DNA from 2 places in the Devosia sp. CN2-171 genome. Region 1 is predicted to be linked to the other one. Evidence: predicted binding sites of a transcription regulator. Region 1 holds the regulator's gene; the other holds the start of a gene.
The links. The regulator PhoB, encoded in region 1, activates phosphate uptake and scavenging genes when phosphate is short. The targets are predictions, from matches to a motif close to TGTCATNNANCTGTCAT.
Positions count from the first base shown of each region.

Region 2: the regulator PhoB is predicted to act here: its motif matches at 1,562-1,578, upstream of ACOYW5_RS00455 (bifunctional 2',3'-cyclic-nucleotide 2'-phosphodiesterase/3'-nucleotidase).

Region 1 is NZ_CP186479.1:2,016,858-2,027,109, forward strand. Features, by position in the region: gene ACOYW5_RS09990 (MacB family efflux pump subunit) at 1-1,873, opposite strand, end outside; gene ACOYW5_RS09995 (efflux RND transporter periplasmic adaptor subunit) at 1,884-3,095, opposite strand; gene phoB (phosphate regulon transcriptional regulator PhoB) at 3,907-4,608, opposite strand; gene phoU (phosphate signaling complex protein PhoU) at 4,620-5,318, opposite strand; gene pstB (phosphate ABC transporter ATP-binding protein PstB) at 5,428-6,246, opposite strand; gene pstA (phosphate ABC transporter permease PstA) at 6,259-7,578, opposite strand; gene pstC (phosphate ABC transporter permease subunit PstC) at 7,575-9,044, opposite strand; gene ACOYW5_RS10025 (PstS family phosphate ABC transporter substrate-binding protein) at 9,123-10,145, opposite strand.
Region 2 is NZ_CP186479.1:85,799-96,050, forward strand. Features, by position in the region: gene ACOYW5_RS00455 (bifunctional 2',3'-cyclic-nucleotide 2'-phosphodiesterase/3'-nucleotidase) at 1-1,375, opposite strand, end outside; gene ypfJ (KPN_02809 family neutral zinc metallopeptidase) at 1,707-2,600, shown strand; gene ACOYW5_RS00465 (cupin domain-containing protein) at 2,648-3,160, shown strand; gene ACOYW5_RS00470 (hypothetical protein) at 3,380-3,625, shown strand; gene ACOYW5_RS00475 (hypothetical protein) at 3,684-4,466, opposite strand; gene ACOYW5_RS00480 (hypothetical protein) at 4,466-5,545, opposite strand; gene carA (glutamine-hydrolyzing carbamoyl-phosphate synthase small subunit) at 5,693-6,898, opposite strand; gene ACOYW5_RS00490 (GatB/YqeY domain-containing protein) at 7,041-7,493, shown strand; gene ACOYW5_RS00495 (MFS transporter) at 7,497-8,669, opposite strand; gene ACOYW5_RS00500 (diguanylate cyclase) at 8,756-9,898, opposite strand; gene ACOYW5_RS00505 (MFS transporter) at 9,997-10,252, opposite strand, start outside.

The DNA of each region.
Region 1 (10,252 bases):
CTGTCGAGGCGATGAAGGCGGCGATGATCGTCGTGGGCGAGTAGATGAAGGTCATGCCGCTCACCAGATTCTCGACGCCGAAGCCGATGCCGAGCGAGAGCAGCACGCCGATGGTGCCGCCTATCAGGCAGACCAGCACCGCTTCGATCAGGAACTGCTGCAGGATATCGCCCTGACGGGCACCGACGGCCATGCGGACGCCGATCTCGCGGGTCCGTTCGCGCACCGACACCAGCATGATGTTCATCACCCCGATGCCGCCGACCACCAGCGAGATCACGGCGATGGCCGAGATCAGCAGTGAGAGAGTCTGAGAGGTCGACTGGATGGTTTCGCGGATGGTGTCGGTGTTCTGGAGGCTGAAATCGACTGTACCGTGGCGCTGGATCAGGAGAGCTTCGATCTTGGCCTGAGCCTCGGTCACATCGGCGCTGTCGGCGACGCGCACGGTGATGGTCGAGAGCCAGCTCTGGCCGAGGATGCGCGACATAGCCGTGGTGTAGGGCATCCAGATGCTGATTGCGTTCGACTGCGGACCGAAATTGTTGGTGCTCGCTTCGACGACGCCGATAATCCGGAGCGGGACATTGCCGACGAGCACGACCTGCCCCACCGCCTCTTCGCCATCGGTGAAGAGCGTGTCGCGGGCCGTGGTGTCGATGACCGCCTCCTGCGCGAGCTCGCTGACGCTGTCGGCATCGAAGTTCGTGCCGTCGACGAAGGAGCGGTTGTTGACACGGAAGTAGTCCGAGCCGACGCCCTGGATCTGGGCATTGGCGGAGACGCTGCGATAGCGCACCGCGCCATTGCTCGAGACCTGCGGCGTGACGCTGTCGGCATAGTCCTCCGCCGCGATGGCGGCGGCATCGGCGGGCACAAGCGTGCGGATGGCATCGCGGCGCCGGTCGGCCGCGCTGGCGCCGGGCAGGACATTGATGGTGTTGGTGCCGATCGAACTGATGCGATCGAGCACGGTCTGTTGGCTTCCCTGCCCCAATGCGACGACCGACACCACTGAGGCGATGCCGATGATGATGCCGAGCATGGTGAGGAAGGTGCGGAGGCGATGGCTCGACAGCGCGCGCACCGCCATCTGCAGCGCTTCCAAGCCGCGATCGAGCGCCTCGCGCCAGCGCGGCACCCGCTTGATCTCCACTGGTGCTTTACGCGCCGGTGCTGACGCGCCTTCATTGCGCCGGTCGGCGATAATGACGCCGTCGCTGATCTCGACGATGCGCTCGGTCTGCGCGGCGATTGCGGCGTCGTGGGTGACAATGATGATCGTATGGCCTTCGGCGTGCAGCTCCTTGAGCAGGCCGAGCAGTTCCTTGCCGCTGCGGGAGTCGAGCGCGCCGGTCGGCTCGTCGGCGAGGATGACGTTGCCGCCGTTGACCAGCGCGCGCGCCACGCTGACGCGCTGCTGCTGGCCGCCGGAAAGGGCGTTCGGATGGTGCGTCAGGCGGTCGGCCAGCCCGAGCCGATCGAGCAGGCGATGCGCGCGCTCGCGCCGCTCGGTCCGCTTGGCTCCGGCATAAATGGCGGGGACTTCGACATTTTCGAGCGCGTCGAGATCGGGCAGCAACTGGTAGCGCTGGAAGATGAAGCCGAAATGCTCGCGGCGCAGTTCGGCCATTTCGTCCGGCGCGAGCTTCGCGACATCGCGGCCGGCGAGGTGGTATTCACCGGTCCAGCCGTTGTCGAGGCAGCCGAGAACGTTCATCAGCGTCGACTTGCCCGAGCCGGACTGGCCCATGATCGCAACCATCTCGCCGGCCTCGATGCTGAGGTCGATGTCCCGGAGTACGGTGATGCTCTCGCCGCCGGCCGGGAATTCGCGCCGGAGCTTCTTGATGGAGATAAGCGGTTCGGTCATAGCCGGAACCTCAGCGGATCATCATCATCGGCGGGCCGGCGCCGGCGAGGACGTTCTGCGGTCCGCCCTGGCGGGCCGCGCCCGTCGGGCGAATGGCGGTGGTCGCTGCGGTGGTGACGACGAGGTCGCCTTCGTCGAGGCCGGAGGTGATCTCGGCGGTGACCTTGTTGTTGAGGCCGACCGAAACCTTGCGCGGTTCGACCTTCTCGGCGGTCTGGTCCCAGACAGGTACGATGTAGCTGCCGTCGCGCATTCTGGGGCTCAGCAGCGAGGCCGGGATGGTCAGGACGTTGGTGGCGTCTTGCAGCACGATGGTGACCTGTGCGGTCATCGAGATGCGCAGCTTGTGGTCCGGGTTATCCACGTCGAACAGGCCGTTATAGTAGATGGCCGTCGATGTGCTCGAACTGGTTGAGTCATCGGCGATGGATTCGGGGGCCGGCTCGATAGCCCGCAGCGTGGCGTCGATGCGGGTGTCGGGGTCGCCGAGGATGGTGAAATACACCTTCTGGCCCGGCTGGACGCGCGGCACGTCGGCCTCCGAGATCTCGGCCTTCACCACCATCTTGTCGAGGTTGGCGATCTTGACGATGGTCGGGGAGGAATTGGAGGCATTGACCGACTGGCCGACCTCCACCGAGACGGCGACAATGGTGCCGTCCGAAGGGGCGACGATCTTCGTGCGGTCGAGGTCCAGTTGCGCCGACTCGACGCTCAGTTGTGCCTGCTGGATCTGCGCGTCGATGGCCTTGAGGTCGCCTTCGGCGGTCTCTACGGCAAGCTGGGCGGCCTGGAAGTCGGCGTCGGAGACGAGCTTGTCCGGATTGAGCTTTTCGGCACGCGTCAGGGCAACCTTGGCCTGGGCGAGGCTGGCCGCCTTGACGCCCTTCTGCGCCTCGATATTGGCGAGCGAGGCCTGGGCGGCCTTGACCGCGTTTTCCTGGTTGAGAGAATCGATCTCGGCGATAACATCACCGGATTTCACGTCGTCGCCGAGCTGGACGTTCAGCATCTTGATGCGGCCGGAGACCTCGGCACCGACGCTGACCAGCGAGCTCGCTTCGATCGTGCCGGTGGCGAGCACGGTCTCCTCGACATCGCCACGCGCCACGGGAGTCGTGCGCGGTACTTCGTCCTTGGCGGGCGCGCCATAAACCAGCCAGCCCGCTGCGGCACCACCCAGCAGCACAACCAGCACAATCCACTTTATCCAGCGCTTCATCACGTCACCTCAATGCCCATTCGCCCGCCTCACACATAAGAACGGCCGGCAGCGATGTCGCCTTAGAGCTTGGTAAGCTGGGTGAAATCTTGGACAGGCTGGAAACGTTGGGAAACGGAGGGCGTGCTGATACGTCCGACCGCCAGAGGCGTCGGAGTTTTCATAGAACGCATCTCCCTTCGAGAGATGAAGCGACGTGCCGGCGAGGCGTTTGCCCCTCGCGGGTAGTCCGCAATGTAAGTGAGGCTCACGCCTCGCCGGCCGATCGGGGTTTTGGGCGTATGGCACGATGGCTCGGGCGCATCCCGTGCCGCATCGCGAGGAACCTGCCGGCTGCAAACGGCCGGAATCCACCGGATACCGTCCCGCCTCTGCGGCTGCCTCATGCGTGGCAGCCTTGTCCCTTCGAGCCATCCCGCATCGGACGGCTCCCGCGTGCTAGCGGCGTCCCCGGCGAACCGGATCATGCCGTCGTGCTTTCGGCCTGATGGCGAACGACTCCACCATCACCCAATCTCCACCGCACCAACCACTCGTCATGATCTCGCTTCGGTGCAGCGGACGAGGGAGAGAATCGCACGGATTGGAGCTGGGAGGATAAGAATCGTGAGGGCGGTGCGTGCGGCTCACCACCACCCCAGCTTCGCTACGGCTTCGCCGAGCTGCGCTACCCTCCCCACAAGGGGGAGGGAGACCTGACTGATGCTTCTTTGATGGGCTTCGAGTCGAGCCGAAGGCAAGATCGCTCCAGCGGAGCGACTTTAGGCCGGCAGGGCCGCCACGGCGGAGAGGGCACCCGACGCGCCGTCCCTCAGCTCAGTGCTGCAAACCGCTCGTCGAACGCGTAGCCGGCGCCGCGGACGGTGCGGATGGGGTCGGCGTCGCGGTGGCGGTTGATGGCCTTGCGGAGGCGCCCGACATGGACGTCGACGGTGCGTTCGTCGACATAGACGTCGTTGCCCCAGACGCCGTCGAGCAGTTGCTCGCGCGAGTAGACCCGGCCCGGGTGGCGCATCAGGTACTCGAGCAGGCGGTACTCGGTCGGGCCCAGGTGCACTTCGCGGCCGCCGCGACGGACGCGATGGCTGGTGCGATCGAGCTCGAGGTCGCCGGCCTTGAGCACGGCGGTGACGAGCTGCGGGCTCGAGCGGCGGAGCAGAGCGTTGATGCGGGCGAGCAGCTCGGGGATCGAGAAAGGCTTGACCACATAGTCGTCGGCGCCGGTGGCGAGGCCACGGACGCGTTCTTCTTCCTCGCCGCGCGCGGTGATCATGATGATCGGGGTGCGGGCGGTTTCCTCGCGGGCGCGCCAGCGGCGGCAGAGTTCGATGCCGCTGAGGCCAGGCAGCATCCAATCGAGCAGGATCAGGTCCGGCACGCCGTCGCGGATGCGCTCAACGGCTTCGTCACCCGATGCGGCGGTGGCGACGCGAAAGCCCTCGGCTTCGAGGTTGTAGCGCAGCAGCACGGCGACATCGTCTTCGTCTTCGACGATCAGGATGGTTGCGCTCATCTCGGTCTATCCTAGCGGGGCTGACGCTGCTGTTCTTCGGCACCGAGGTGCCGGCCGGTCTCGAGATAGTAGGCGGCTTCGGCGATGTTGGTCGCGTGGTCGCCGACGCGCTCGAGGCTCTTGGCACAGAAGAGCAGGTGGGTGCACTGCGTGATGTTGCGCGGGTCTTCCATCATATAAGTGAGGAGTTCGCGGAACAGCGAGTTGTAGATGGCGTCGACTTCGTCGTCGCGCGAGCAGACATCCACCGCGGCCTTGCTGTCGCGGGTGAGGTAGGCATCGAGAGCGGTCTGCAGCTGGCGGGCGACCAGCTCCTTCATGTGCTTGACGCCGTTGTAGAATTTCGGCGCGAGGCTGAGCGACTCGATCTGCAGGGCGCGCTTGGCCAACTGCTTGGCCATGTCGCCGGTGCGCTCGAGATCGTTGGCCACTTGGATGGCCGTCACCACCATGCGCAGGTCCGCGGCCATGGGCTGGCGGCGGGCGATGATCGAAACGGCTGCATCATTGATGCGCTGCTGCATGTCGTCGATCTTCTTGTCGAAGAGGCGGACATCCTGGGCCTGCTTGTGATCCAGCTTCAGCAGCGCGCCGGCGCCTTCGGTGATCGCCTGCTCGACCATGCCGCCCATCTCGGAGATGGCGGTGTTCAGGTTGGTCAGTTCGTCCTCGTAGGAGGTGACGATATGCTCGTTCAGCGTGGTCGCCATGGTGGTCGAGTCCTTGTCTGGAGCCGTTCGCCGGCCGGGAGCCGCCGAATGGCTCCGAGTTAATATGTGGTCGCGCTTCCGAACCGGAAACCTGCAAGCGCTCCTGACGTCAGCCGATACGGCCGGTGATGTAGTCCTGCGTCTGCTTGTTGCGCGGATTGGTGAAGATGTCCTCGGTCTTGCCTTCCTCGATGAGCTTGCCGAGGTGGAAGAACGCGGTCTTCTGGCTGACGCGGGCGGCCTGCTGCATGGAGTGGGTGACGATGACGATGGTGAAGTTCTCACGCAGCTCGTCGATCAGTTCCTCGATGACGGCGGTAGCGATGGGGTCGAGTGCCGAGCACGGCTCGTCCATCAGCAGCACTTCGGGACGCGTCGCGATGGCGCGGGCGATGCAGAGGCGCTGCTGCTGGCCGCCGGAAAGGCCGGTGCCCGGTTCCTGGAGGCGGTCCTTGACCTCGTTCCAGAGGCCAGCGCGGCGCAGCGACGAATGGACGATCTCATCCATGTCGGTCTTGTTGCGGGCGATGCCGTGGATGCGCGGGCCGTAGGCGACGTTCTCGTAGATCGACTTCGGGAACGGATTGGGCTTCTGGAACACCATGCCGACGCGGGCGCGGAGCTCGACCACGTCGATCGAGGGATCGTAGATGTCGTCGTCGTCGAGGCTGATCTTGCCGGTGACGCGGCAGCCGTCGATGGTGTCGTTCATGCGGTTGAGCGAGCGCAGGAACGTCGACTTGCCGCAGCCCGAGGGGCCGATCAGCGAGGTGACGTTGAACTGCTCGATCTGCAAATCGACGTCGAACAGGGCCTGCTTCTCGCCGTAGAAGACGCCGACCTTCTCGCCGCGCATCTTGGGCGGGGCGTTGGGGATCGAGGCGGGAGCGGAGCTGGCAGCGAAGGCTTCGGTGGTCATGTGGTTCATCCGTGATTTGGCTTACCAGCGACGCTCGAAGCGGCGGCGCAGCAGAATGGCGATGATGTTCATGAGGGCGAGGAAGGCGAGCAGCACGATGATGGCGCCCGAAGTGCGTTCGACGAAAGCACGTTCGGCCTCGTTCGACCACATGTAGATCTGGACGGGCAGCGCGGTCGCCGGATCGAAGGGCGTCGTCGGGGCGTCGGCGACGAAGGCCACCATGCCGATGAGGAGGAGCGGCGCGGTCTCACCGAGCGCACGGGCGAGGCCGATGATGGTGCCGGTGAGGATGCCGGGCGTCGCCAGCGGCAGGACGTGGTCGAACACCATCTGCATCTTCGACGCACCGATGCCGAGGGCGGCAGAGCGGATCGAGGGGGGCACCGAGCGCAGCGCGGCGCGGGTGGCGATGATGATGGTGGGCAGGGTCATCAGGGTGAGGACCAGGCCACCGACGATCGGCGCCGAACGCGGCATGCCGAAGAAGTTGATGAACACCGCAAGGCCGAGGAGACCGAAGACGATCGAGGGCACGGCCGCGAGGTTGTTGATGTTCACCTCGATGAAGTCGGTGAAGCGGTTCTTCTTGGCGAATTCCTCGAGATAGATCGAGGCGGCGACGCCGATGGGGAGCGCGCAGAGCAGCACGATGCCCATCATGTAGAACGAGCCGATGAGCGCGACGCCGAGGCCGGAGGTCTCCGGCCGCGAGGAGGCGCCGAAGGTGAGCAGGCCCCAGTTGAACGGCGTCGAGATGGCGCCCTCGGCCCTGAGCTGGTCGAGCCAGGCGAGTTGCTGGTCGGAGACCTTGCGATTGACCTCGGCGACGTTGAGGTCGATCTGGCCCTTGTTGGCGCTATCGATATCGGCCGTGGCAAGCAGCGTGACCGGGCGCGTAGTGCCGATCACGGAGGGATCGCTGACCACGATCTGGCGCAGGACGGCGCGGCTACCGTCGGAGATGAACTTCGAGACTTCCTTCATTGCCGCCTTGTCGTCGGGTGAGATACCAAGCGCCTTGGCCAGGGCATTGCGGGCAACAACGGGGTAGTTGGCCGAGATGAGGACGCGCGGGTTGGTGGCGCGCTCGTTGTCCTTGTCGATGATCTCGGCACTGAACTCGACCGGCACGGTGATCGAGGTCTGGACGAAGGACGTGTAGCCCTTCGAGATGATCGAAAAGAGCAGGATGGCGAGGAAGCCGAGGCCGATGACGATGGCGGCGATGCCGTAGAAGCGGAAGCGGGCTTCGGCGGCGTGCCGGCGCTTCAGGCCGAAGTCGCGGCGCGAAGCGGTGCCGGTGGCGACGGCGCTGTGAGGCAGGGCGGCGTCGGTCATTCGTACTGCTCCCGATACTTGCGCACGATGTAGAGCGCGTAGACGTTCATGCCGAGGGTGATGACGAAGAGGGTCAGGCCCAGAGCGAAGGCGACGAGGGTCTGCGGCGAGTTGAACTCGAGGTCGCCGGTCAGCTGGTTGACGATCTTCACCGTGATGGTGGTCATCGCCTCGAAGGGGTTGGCGCTGAGGCGGGCGGCGACACCGGCGGCGAGCACCACGATCATGGTTTCGCCGATGGCGCGCGAGGCGGTGAGCAGCAGTGCGCCGACAATGCCGGGGAGCGCGGCGGGAAGGATCACCTTGCGGATGGTTTCCGACCGGGTGGCGCCGAGCGCCAGCGAGCCGTCGCGCATGGCGCGGGGCACGGCGGTAATCACGTCATCGGAGAGCGAGGAGACCACCGGGATCAGCATCACGCCCATCACGATGCCGGCGGTGAACACCGACTGGGCCTGGATGAATGCAAAGCCGCCGGCGAGTGCCGCCGAGAGATCGCGGAAGAAGGGCCCGAGCGTCACCACGGCGAAGATGCCGTAGACGATGGTGGGGATACCGGCGAGCAGTTCGAGCAGCGGCTTGACCGTCGAGCGGACCCGGGGGCTCGCATATTCGCCCATGTAGACCGCAGCCATGAGGCCGACCGGCACGGCAAACAGCATCGAGACCAGGGCGATGTAGAGCGTGCCGGCGAGCAGCGGGATGAGGCCGAACTGGCCTTCCGAGCCGCCGGAGCCGGCCGCGGCGAAGCGCGGGTCCCAGACGGTGCCGAAGAAGAAGTTCAGCGGGTTGATATCGGAGAAGAAGTGGATCGTCTCGCCCAGCATCGAGAGCACGATGCCCACGGTGGTGAGAACCGCGACGCTCGAGGCGCCGAGCAGGGCCCAGAGGACGATGCGCTCGACCTCGTTACGGGCCCGCAGGCGGATCCTGATGCGAGAGTAGGCGAAGACGGCGCCAGCGATCGACAGCAGCAGGGTGAGGCCCTGGATCAGCAGGCGGTGGGCATTGGCATCTTCGTTCACGCCGGCGGCGAGCGGGACCATGTAGTCCTCGCCGCTATCGGGCATGGTGATGCCGGCGGACGAGGCCTGGTCGCGCAGCGTGGCATAGGTCGCGGGAACATCTCCGCCGGTGAGGCCAAGGCGCGAGAGCGCGCCGGCGGCATTGTGGACGATGCCGATCTGAAGGCTGGCGGCGGCGGTGTCGGGCACGTGGGTGCCGACTTCGGCGCTGACCCGGTTCTCGATCAGACCGTTGGACACGGCGCTGAGGATCAGGAAGACAATCAGGGCGGGGAGCGTCGAGATGAGGAATGCAAACCAGCCGTGATAGAGCGGCAGGGAGTGCGGCACTTCCTTGGCGCGATCCACCTGGTCGCGCTGGAGGCGCGCACGCTGGGCGGAGAAGAAATATGCGAGGGCGCCAATTCCAAGAATTATTGCGACCAGCCAACCTGCGGACATCGGTGCCTCGTTTGAACACTTACTAGAACCGCCCGGAGGCGGAAGTGGCGCGGGCCGTAGCCCGCGCCTTTGGTAGACTTAGAGGGCAGTGCCAGCTTCGAACTTGGCGCGGATCTCTTCACGCTCGGCATCGGGAGCAGCGACCAGACCATACTCGGCCAGCGGCGAGTCCGGGCCGATCATGTCGTCGGAGATGAAGAAGTCCACGTATTCCTTGAGGCCCGGGATGACGCCGATATGGGCCTTCTTGACGTAAAAGTAGAGCGGACGCGAGACGGGGTACTCACCCGAGGAGATCGACTCGGTCGAGGGGACGACGCCACCGACGGTCGCGACCTTCAGCTTGTCGGCATTGTTCTCGTAGAACGAGAGGCCGAACACGCCGATACCGGTCTTGTTGCTGTCGATGCGAGCGAGGGTCTCGGTGTAATCGCCGTCGATGTCCACGGCCTTGCCATCCTTCCGGACCGCAACGCAGGTATCGAACAGGGCGTCTTCAGCGACGCCGGCGGCCGTCAGGGCCTCCTTGTCGCAACCAGCCTCGAGAACCTTGGTCTCGAAGACTTCACGAGTGCCGTGCTTTTCTCCCGGGATGTAGGCGGCGATATCCCACTCGGGGAAGGCCGCGTTCACTTCGGACCACTTGGTGTAGGGGTTGGCGACGAGCTTGCCGTCAACCAGCACTTGGGCCGCGAGAGCCTTGTAGATGTCGGCCGGGGCGAAAGCGAAATCCGGGCCGGCGATGTCGGAGGCGAAGACGATGCCGTCGTAGCCGATCTTGACTTCCTCGACCTCGGCGACGCCATTAGTCTTGCAGCTCTCGAGCTCATCGGCCTTCATGGCGCGCGAGGAGTTGGCGATGTCGATCTTGTCCTCGCCGACGCCTTCACAGAACTGCTTGATGCCAGCGCCCGAACCACCGGACTCGACGACCGGGGTCTTGAAGTCCGGGAAGGCTTCGCCGAACGACTCGGCGACGATCTTGGCGTACGGGAGAACGGTGGACGAACCGGCGACCTGAACTTGGTCGCGCGCCGCTGCGGCACCAAGGCCAGCGGCAAGCGCGATTACCGCAGCGCTCGCGAAAACTGCAATCTTCATGATGTCTTTCCCTTTCGGAAGGATGGCCTTGAGGCCCTTCTGGCGGGCCCCGGAACCTCCGGCCGCCCTGTCTGCAAGGCGGAACCTATGGGCGTTGTCACAAGGTT
Region 2 (10,252 bases), 1.9 Mb from region 1:
AGAGATCGGCGACGTTTTTGATGGCGACCGGGCCGACAGGGACGTCGGTGTAGTAGTCCGGGCCGCCGCGGCCACCGGCCTTGAACGGGGCAGCAGCAGAGAGGATCGGCAGCCCGTCCCACGCGGTGCCCTTCTGCATCTGCTCGATGTACCACTTTTGGGCGATGTTCACGATCTGCACGCTGGGATCGTCGGCGACGAGCGCGAAGTAAGAGTGGAGCGGGGCAGCGGTCTCGCCCACGGCGCGGCGGACATAGGCGAGGGTCTCGTCGTGATCGTCCTGCGCGGCGGCGAGAACGGTGGCGACGCTTTCAACCAGCGGCTTCACCTTGCCATCGACGCGCTCCGAGATCGGGCGGGCCTCGGAAGTGTGGGAGACGATCGACCACTTGCCGTCGTCGGACTTTTCCAGCAGCAGGTCGATGAGGCCCATATGCGAGCCCCAGAAGCCGGCCATGACGGCGGGCTTGCCGGAGAGCGTGCCCTTTTCGAGGTCGGCACCTTCGACGCCCTCGAAGTCCTTGGAGTTCGGGAAAACCAGGTGCTGGTGGCCGGTGAAGACGACGTCGATGCCGTCGATTGCGGCGAGCTGCAGCGAGGCGTTCTCGCCGATGCCGATGTCGGCCGCGATGCCGGAATGGGAGAGAGCGATGACGAGGTCAGCGCCTTCCGCACGGATTTTCGGCACATAGGCCTTGGCTGTCTCGACGATGTCGCGGGTGTTGACCTTGCCGGCAAGGTGGCTCGAGTCCCAGGTCATGATCTGGGGCGGCAGGAAGCCGATGAAGCCGAGCTTGACGATGCTCTTGGTGCCGGCGCCGTCGGTGATCTCTTTCTCGACGATCTTGTAGGGCGCGATGTAGCTCGCGTCGCTGAGCGGATCGGCGCCGAGTTCGCCCTTGACGAGGTTGGCCGAGACGATCGGGAAGTTGGCAGCGGCGATGGCCGCATCGAGGAACTCGAGGCCGTAGTTGAACTCGTGGTTGCCGAGCGTGCCGGCTTCGTAGCCGAGCGTGTTCATGGCGGCGATGATCGGATGCGGCTCGTTGGTGAGGCCCTTTTCGTAGGCGATGTAATCGCCCATCGGGTTGCCCTGGATGACGTCGCCGTTGTCGACGAGGATCGAGTTGCCGGCTTCGGCGCGGATCGAATCGATGATCGCGGCGGTACGGGCGAGGCCGAGCGTGTCGTTGGGGGCATCGGCGTAGTAGTCATAGGGGAACACCGCGACGTGCAGGTCGGTGGTTTCCATGATGCGCAGATGGGCCTGACCGGCGGCCGCCTGGACGGCAAACGGGTGGAGGACCACGGCGGCGCCAAGCGTCGCCGAACCGGCAAGGAAGGCGCGGCGGGAAATGCCGTTGTGATAATTCATGACTGGAAGTCTCCCTGAGCTTTCTGCTGCGGAAGCGGGAGGCGCGGCAAGAAGCGCCCCGCTCCCGGGTTTCATTTGCCGCGCGGTCGAACCGGAAAAGTCTGCAACTTTTCCTGACCTCGCTCCTGGGGACGGCCGCAACTGCCGTCTGCCGCATGTGATGCGGCCTTCTGATCTCCCGCCAGCGTGACGGTGCAATGACGGGTTGCGGCATCTGATGATGTTTTGACCAATTGGTCAACGAGCGAATAGAGGCCGGCAAAGAGGAACCGGTTTGCCACGCCGCGCCTTATGATAAGAAGAAAGTCAGCGTCAGTCGGAGAGCATTGAGATGAAGTGGCAGGGGCGCGAGCGTAGCTCGAATGTCGAAGACCGGCGCAGCCAGGGCGGCGGTGGCCTTGGTGGGTCTCGCGGCGGCTTCGGCATGCCAGGTGGCGGCATGCGCATCCCCACGGGGCGTGCTGGCGGCGGGCTCGGGCTGGTCGGGATCGTCGTCGTCGTAGGTATCATGCTGCTGCTGGGAATGAACCCGCTGGATATGCTGACGGGTGGCGGCAGCACGACTACGACATCCAGCCAGCAATACGCACCGCCGCCGTCGAGCGCCGGCCAGGACGAGCTCGCGGATTTCGTCGGCGTGGTGGTCAAGGATACGGAGACCCTCTGGACCGAGGTGTTCCAGCAGAACAACCTGTCCTACGTGCCGCCGAAGGTGGTGCTGTTCACCGACGCGACGCAGTCGGCCTGCGGCGTGGCGCAATCGGCCTCGGGGCCGTTCTATTGCCCGAACGACAAGAAGGTCTACATCGACCTCAGCTTCTACGATCAGCTGCGCCGGCAGTTCGGCGCGCCGGGCGACTTTGCCCAGGCCTATGTGATCGCGCATGAGATCGGCCACGCCGTGCAGGACCAGACCGGCGTGCTGCCGGAGTTCAACCGGGCCCGCGCCACGATGAGCCAGGAGGAGCAGAACGCCTATTCCGTGCGCGTCGAGCTGCAGGCTGACTGCTACGCCGGCGTGTGGGCGAACTATGTCAAGCAGCAGAACTATCTCGAGCAGGGCGATGTCGAAGAGGCGATCAACGCGGCGAACGCCATCGGCGACGATACCCTCACGCGCGGGCAGGTGTCGGAGCGTAATTTCACCCATGGTACCTCGGCGCAGCGCATGGCGTCGCTGAAGAAAGGAATGGACTCCGGAGACGTTGGGCAGTGCACGCTCTAGCTTAGTGCGCCGGGCCACTTCTCCGGGCAACTGGTCGGAGGAGGAAGATGGTCGCAAACATCGATCGCCTGCGGGCGGAGCGGTTTTACGACGACGGGACGTTTCCCAATAGCAGCCTGCCGCTGCTGTTCTACGAAGAAGCATTGCCCCGCGGCGCAGCCAGCCCGGAGCAGATGGAGGCGCTGTTTGCTGCCAATGGCTGGCCGCCGGCCTGGCGGGCATCGATCTTCACCTACCACCACTATCACTCGACAGCGCATGAGACGCTGGGTGTCGTGCTCGGCTCGGCCCGGCTGATGCTGGGTGGCCCGGAGGGGCGCGAATTCGATGTCGAGCCGGGCGATGTGATCATCATTCCTGCCGGGGTGGCGCATCGGCGGCTCGATTCGAGCAGCGATTTCCTGGTCGTCGGCTGCTACCCGCTCGGGCAGGACTGGGACCTGCTGCGCGGGCAGCCCGGCGAGCGCCCGCATGCTGACCACAATATTGCGCGCGTACCAGTGCCCAAGACCGATCCGGTCGGCGGTGCGGACGGTCCGCTCATTCGGCACTGGCGCTAGTCAAAACGAGGCTGAACGCCGCTGCGGGCGGGTCGGTTCCCTGTTCAATCCTTGTTCTCAACGCCCAAGAAATGATCAGGAAATGGGCGCGTGCGGGCCGTCTTCCGGTCGGTTTGCGGGCACATTCTTCCCTAGTCTGGTCCTCGTGAACGGCATTGAAGCCGCCACCGTCATCGGGCCACCGATGTCGCACACCCTCACATGGAAGGACTAAACTCCATGAAGAAGCTTCTCATCACCGTTGCAGCCATCGGCCTCTCCACGGCGGCATTCGCCCAGGCCGCAGCCGTCACCTTCGCCTCGGTCGATACCGACACGAGCGCGGGGGTCAGCCTTGCTGAGGCGCAAGTGGTGTGGCCTGACCTGACCCAGGAGGCCTTCGACGCGGCGGACACAAGCAAGGACGGCCAGCTCGACCAGGCGGAATTCGATGCCTGGGCGGCAACCCTGCCGGCCGCGCAGTAATTCGGCCAGCCATGGCTAGAGGAGGGGCCGTCCCGATGGGGCGGCCCTTTTCACTGGTTCAGTTGATCGCGCCGAGCGACTGCTGAATGATCAGGTGGGCGCCGGCTGCGTCGAAATACGCTTCCCAGAACTCCGTCAGCTTCTTGAGGAGCTGGGGATCGAGCGGAGGCCGATCGGGCTTGCCGCTCCGGCCAACGCCGAAGACCCTGACGTCGGCACCCGTCAGGGACGGCAGCAGCCGCTGTTCGGTAACCTTGGTGATGAGCTTGCTGTTCTTGATCGAGAAGAAGTCCTTGCCCGGGATGTTAGGGGAGTTCTCGATCAGGTCGGTGAAAAGATAGAAGCGGTTGGCCCCTGAGGGCCGCATCTCGGACGGAGCCGTTTGGGCGATTGTTCCGACGATATCTGAGTAGGGCTGCTCGACGAAGTTCTCCAGCAATTCCTGCATCTGGGCAACGATCTCGCTTCGCAGATGCTTGCGGTCGTTGAGCATGACCCCTTCGGTGCAGGTGGGGCTGAAGAGATCCTCGAGGAAGCCGTTGCTCGTGCATATCGGAACGCAGCTACGGACCAGGGTAGCGCTGCGCACGGAGGCATCGGTGATGGTCCGCATGACAAACCGTTCGCCGCCGGCGAGGGACTCGAACACACGGCTGACGCCATCGATCAGGGCCTGCTTGTCGATCTCGTCGTAGGCCGTGGTACGATCGATATAGACGACGATGTTGTCGCCATGCTCGAGGCAGTACTTTTCGTTTTCCGAGGCCTTGGTCGGCCCGGTCGCCAGCACTGCGCAGATCAAGAACATCGCTACCGAGAGACAGCCAAGACGCCCGGGCATCAAGAGGCTTCGTTCGCGGCTGGCCGCCGGTAGTCACGCATGTCGTGGACTGTTGAATCGGCGTCAGGCCGGACCCCTCGGCTGGCGATGTCGTCGGCGGCATCCGCATCTTCGGCCAACTGGTCGAGATCGGTGAGAACGAAGCGATCGTCATCATCGAGTGGCCGGCCAAGCAGGGTTTTCAGCTCGATGACTCGAGAGTTTGCGGAGTTGTAGTTCGCCGAGTAGCCGATCAGGTGCGGCGAATGATCGGCAATGATCTTGCTGCGCTCCCTGAGATAGGCAGCATGGATCATCGCAAGCTTCTTCTCGCCCGCTGCCACGGCGCGGTGCACGTGATCGAAGTCGCGGTCGGGATCGTGGGAGAAGAAGGCGAGCATGAAGGTGGTGACGATGCCGCCGATGTTGATGCAGGCGAGAACCAGCGCCGACGGGTCGGAGAGGGCACTGACCAGGGCGCCCAGCGGACCCAGGTTCTCGATATGGCCGCGCACGTTGCCGAGGAGGTCGCCGATGGAGCCGGATTCGTTGGCAAATGTCGCCCGCGCTACGGTCAGCACTGCGACGATCGCCAGCGCCACGATCGTGCAGAGCAAGAAGGTGGCGACATTCCAAAGAAGAACTTTGCGACGCATCTCGGACCAGCTTTGCCGCAGGCTCGACCCCGCAAAATGCGCGAGGATCAGCAGGAAAGCCGTGGTGCCGGCAGAGGCCGCGTAGGAGACGAAGCCGCTGCTCTGGAGTGCCACGTCGAACAGAAACTTGTTGGCCGGCGCCTCGAGCAACGCCAGCACGATGCCGGTGATAACCAGCAGCAGCGGGCGCACCTGTATCATCGCGATAGGGCGGCGAAGCGCGGTCTTGATCCGCTCGTACTCTGCTTCATCGTTACTTAGCCTGGCGTCGAGCGTCAGGTAGGGCCGGGAGCGCGGGCCGCCCTTCTCGTTGACCGAGAGCAGTGCGTTGCCGCGCTGGTCGAGAACGGCCATGTATTCCGCCCTTGCGGTGGCCCGCCTCGCAGCATTTTCGGCGAGGTCCGCGGTCGGGTCCTTTGAACTGAGCTCGTTCTTGCGGGCCATCAATCACTCCACGCGCCTCGCGGCACCAGAGCCCGCGCATGGATGGATTGTTAACAGTTGGTATATTGCGTGTGGCCCCCGGAGAACTACTGACCGGGAGCGCGACACTCGGAGATGTACCTACCCCGGGGTAGGCCGGGACGCCGATTACTCGCCGGCCTTGACCTGCTCGGGCTGCAAGGCGACGCCCTTCTGGGCGCGCACGAGGTTCAGGAACCGGGTGAACAGGTAGTGGCTGTCGTGGGGGCCGGGGCTGGCTTCGGGGTGGTATTGCACCGAAAAGATCGGCTTGCCTTCGACTTCGAGGCCGGCATTGGAGCCGTCAAAGAGCGAGATGTGGGTCTGCTTGACCGTCGCGGGCAGGCTCTCGGTGTCGACGGCGAAGCCGTGGTTCATCGAGGTGATCTCGACCTTGCCGGTGGTGAGGTCCTTGACCGGATGGTTGGCGCCGTGATGGCCCTGATGCATCTTCTGGGTCTTGCCGCCGACGGCGAGGCCGAGGAGCTGGTGGCCGAGGCAGATGCCGAACATCGGCTTGCCGGTGTCCATCAGCGCCTTGATGGTCGGGACGGCGTACTTGCCGGTCGCGGCCGGGTCGCCGGGGCCGTTCGAGAGGAAGATCGCGTCGGGGTTGTGCGACAGCACGTCCTTGGCGGTGGCAGTGGCGGGAACGACAGTCACCTTCGCACCCTGGTCGGCGAGTTGGCGCAGGATGTTGCGCTTGGCGCCGTAGTCGATGGCGACGACGTGGAACTCGGGGTTCTCCACTTTGCCGTATCCCTCGGTGCGGCTCCAGGAGGTCTGGTCCCACTTGTAGGTCTGGGCAGTAGTGACTTCCTTGGCGAGGTCGAGGCCCTCGAGGCCTGGGAAGGCCTTGAGCTCGGCGAGCATCGAGGGCTCGTGGAAATAGCCATCTGGCGAGTGGCCGATGATGCCGTTTGGCATGCCCTTCTCGCGGATGCGGGCAGTGAGCGCGCGGGTATCGATGCCGGCGATGCCGATGATGTTGCGCTTCTTCAGCCAGACGTCGAGCTTTTCGGCGGCGCGGTAGTTGGACGGGTTGGTGATGTCGGCGCGGAGGACGCAGCCGCGGACGCCGGAGAGCGCGGCCATGTTGACCGTCTCGATATCCTCGTCATTGGTGCCGACATTGCCGATATGGGGGAAGGTGAAGGTGACGATCTGGCCGGCGTAGGAGGGATCGGTGAGGATCTCCTGGTAGCCGGTCATCGCCGTGTTGAAGCAGACCTCACCGGCCGCGTGGCCGACCGCGCCGATGCCGTGGCCTTCGAGGCGGGTCCCGTCGTCGAGCAGCAGGAGGGCGGTCGCGGGCTTTTGCTGCCAGCCGGTCATGGCGGGGCTCCAAAGGTTCTGGTCGGTGTCGGTTGAGGGCTCTCCTTAGAAGGGGCCCGAGCGGAGCGCAAGTGGCGCACCGGCTTTATTGCGCTATATGGGGTGCGGCAAAGACAAACCAAGCAGGGCCGGAGACTGGCAAATGCGTGAAGCGATCACCGAAGGTTACAAGACCGCGCTCAAGGCGGGCGACAAGCGGCGCACGGCGACGCTCAGGGCCATTAATGCCGCGATCAAGGACAAGGACATCGATGCGCGCGGGCAGGGCAAGGAGCCCCTGAGCGACCAGGACGTGCTCGCGCTCTTACAGAAGATGGTGAAGCAGCGCGAGGAATCGCTTGGTATCTACGAGAAGGCCGGGCGCGAGGATCTTGCGGTGGTCGAGCGCGAGGAGATCGCGATTCTCAACGAGTTCCTGCCCCAGGGGCTGAGCGAGGCCGAGATCGAAGCCGCCATCATCGATGCGATTGCCAAGGTCGGGGCCAAGGACGGCAAGGACATGGGCAAGGTGGTCGCCTCGCTCAAGGCCGACTTCCCGGGCCGCATCGACTTCGGCAAGGCCTCGGCCAAGATCAGAACCGCGCTCGGCGCCTGATCTTCATTCGGCCGGCTGGGCGAGCAGTTCCGGCTCGTCCTCCCGGCTGATCGCCATGGCCAGCACCGCCACGATTGCGGTGCCGGCGGCGGCGATGCCGATCCAGGCAAGGGACGGATAGCTGGCGCCGTTGGCGAGAGCGACGGCGCCTAGCGTCGAGCCGGTCGCGATGCCGATGTTGAACGCGGTCGAGATCAGCGTCGAAGCAAGATCGGGTGCGTCCTTGGCGGCCGTAAACAGCCGGACAAAGAGCGACGGCGCATAGGCGAAGGCACAGAAGCCGAGCACGATCACCGCGATCATCATGGGCACGGGCCGGTCAGACGCCACGAGGATGGTCGCGAACACCGCGATCTCGCCCAGCAGAATGACGATCACCGAGGGTGTCGGGCGCCAGTCGGCGAGCCTGCCGCCGGTCAGCGCACCCGCCGTGGAGCCGATGCCGAAGGCGAGCAGCAAGGCTGGCACGGTCGTGGCATCGAGCTTCGTCACCGTCGTCAGCAGGGGCGTGATGAAGGTGAAGATCGAGAAGAAGCCGATGCTGGCGAGGGCCATGACGGCGTAGCTCAGGATCACGTCGCGATGAGCAAGAGCCCGGAACTGGCGGGCGAGCGGCGCCTGTTGGCCGGTCTCGCTGCGGATGGCGGGCACGAGCAGCAGGACCAGCAGTGCGACGATGACGGCAATGGCGCCGAGGGCGAGGAAGCTCAGGCGCCAGCCGAAGGCCGAGCCGATGATGGTGCCGCCGGGCAGACCGAGGATGTTCGCGACCGTGAAGCCGGCGACGAGCAGCGAGAGCGCGAAGCCCGAGCGGCCGGGACCGGCAACCGACACGGCGACGAGGCCGGCGATGCCCAGGAACGCGCCCTGGCAGGCGGCGCCGAGCACCCGCGCTGCGAGCAACAGTTCGAAGCTCGGTGCGAAGGCAGCGAGGACCTGGGCTGCGGCGAACAGGGCGATCAGCCCGATCAGCACGGTCTTGCGGGGCAGGCCGCCCAAGAGGACGGCGAGGACTGGTCCACCGAAGGCGACGCCGAGGGCGTAGGCCGTGACGATGGTGCCGGCGGCGGGGATCGAAATGCCGAGGTCGGCCGCGACCTGCGGGAGAAGACCGGTCGCCATGAACTCGGCCGTGCCAAGGCAGAACGAGCCAAGGAAGAGAATGAAGAGTGCCATGCTGGCCATCCAGAAACGTTGTTGGCCGGCGGGATGCTCCCCGGCGGCTGAATGCGCTCTGAATGTCTCAGTCAGGCTGTTACGGGCTATGCAACCAACCGCGGCTCGGGGCCGAGGACGCGGTTGCGGCCGGCGTCCTTGGCTCGGTAGAGCAATTCGTCGGCGGCACGCAGGAGTTCGTCGAAGGTTCTGGCCTGGCCCGAGGTCAGTGCGAGGCCGGCGCTGACGGTCGGCGGACCGTAGCCGTCGGGCAGGGAGTCGGTGGCTTCGAGCTCGCGGCGGATGCCGTCGGCGATGGCGTGCGCCAGGATGCTGTCGGTGTTCCTGAGCAGCAGGCAGAACTCCTCGCCGCCGATGCGGGCGGCGAAGTCGTCGGGCCCGAGGGCGCGCGACAGGATGGCGGCGAAGCGGATCAGCACCTCGTCGCCGACCGCGTGGCCGAAGCGGTCGTTGATGGCCTTGAAGTCGTCGAGATCGAGCATGATGACGCCGGTGGCCGGCGCCAGGGGAGCTGTGCCGGCCAGGTTGAAAAGGGCGCGGCGATTGAGCAGGCCGGTCAGCGAGTCGGTGAGCGCCAGGCGGCGATGGGTCTCGGTGATCCGGAACTGGTGCAGCGCCATGGTCACGGCGCCGGCGGCGGCGAGCGCCGCGAGCAGGGCGATGGAGTTGAGGTCCTCGGCCCAGTTCTGAGGGCGCGCCGTCAGGACCCACTGGCCGTTCATAGCGAGGACGAGCGCGCAGAGGGTAAATGTCACCGAGGTCGTGCCATAGAGCGCGGACTTGGCCAGCATCGCCAGCGGCGTGCTCGCACGGGCGATCCAGTGTTCGCGGCCGGCGGCCATGAAGAAGACGGCAGCGCCGATGTTCAGGACGATGGTCGCTACTCCGGACAGCCCGACGGCGAACAGGCTACCCATCGTGAGAGTGGTTACAGCCCAGCCGGCCAGCGCCACGCGCCAGGGGGTGCGGCCGGAGGAGAACTGGGCGCACCCGACATAGATGAAGGCAAATCCGGCCAGCAGAAGCGTGAAGGCGGAGAACTGCACCAACAGGTCGTAGGTCTCGAACCAGCCGTAGAGCAGCGACGAGGGAGCGACGAAGCCCAGCCCAAGCCCCCAGCTCAGCAGGTAGCGATCCCGCGTGCTGCCCAGCCAGGTGATGACGAGCGTCAACATCAGGGCTGTCGCCGAAAAACCGATGGCGATGAGCAGGGAAGTCTGGTCGAGCACGGGTGGGGTCTGTCCGGGGATGGATTCGTGGATCCATCATACCGAAAGCATACCAGTGGGGGGGAATTGGTGGCGCCGATGGTTAAGGAATCGGCGGGCTATGCCTGTGTCGTCGCCGAGGCCTGTTCGCTTCGCTCCAACAGCCAGGAAATGGTCGCCGTGCCGGCGGCGAGGAGGCTCGAGATCACGCCCACGATCGGGATGTCGGCATAGCTGACACCAGCGGCGATCAGGGCGGCGCCGGTCGCTGCGCCGGCGGCGATGCCGATGTTGAAGGCGGTGGAGATCAGCGAGGAAGCGAGGTTCGGGGCGGCCTGGGCGGCGGTGATGACGCGGGCCTGCAGCGGGGTGGAG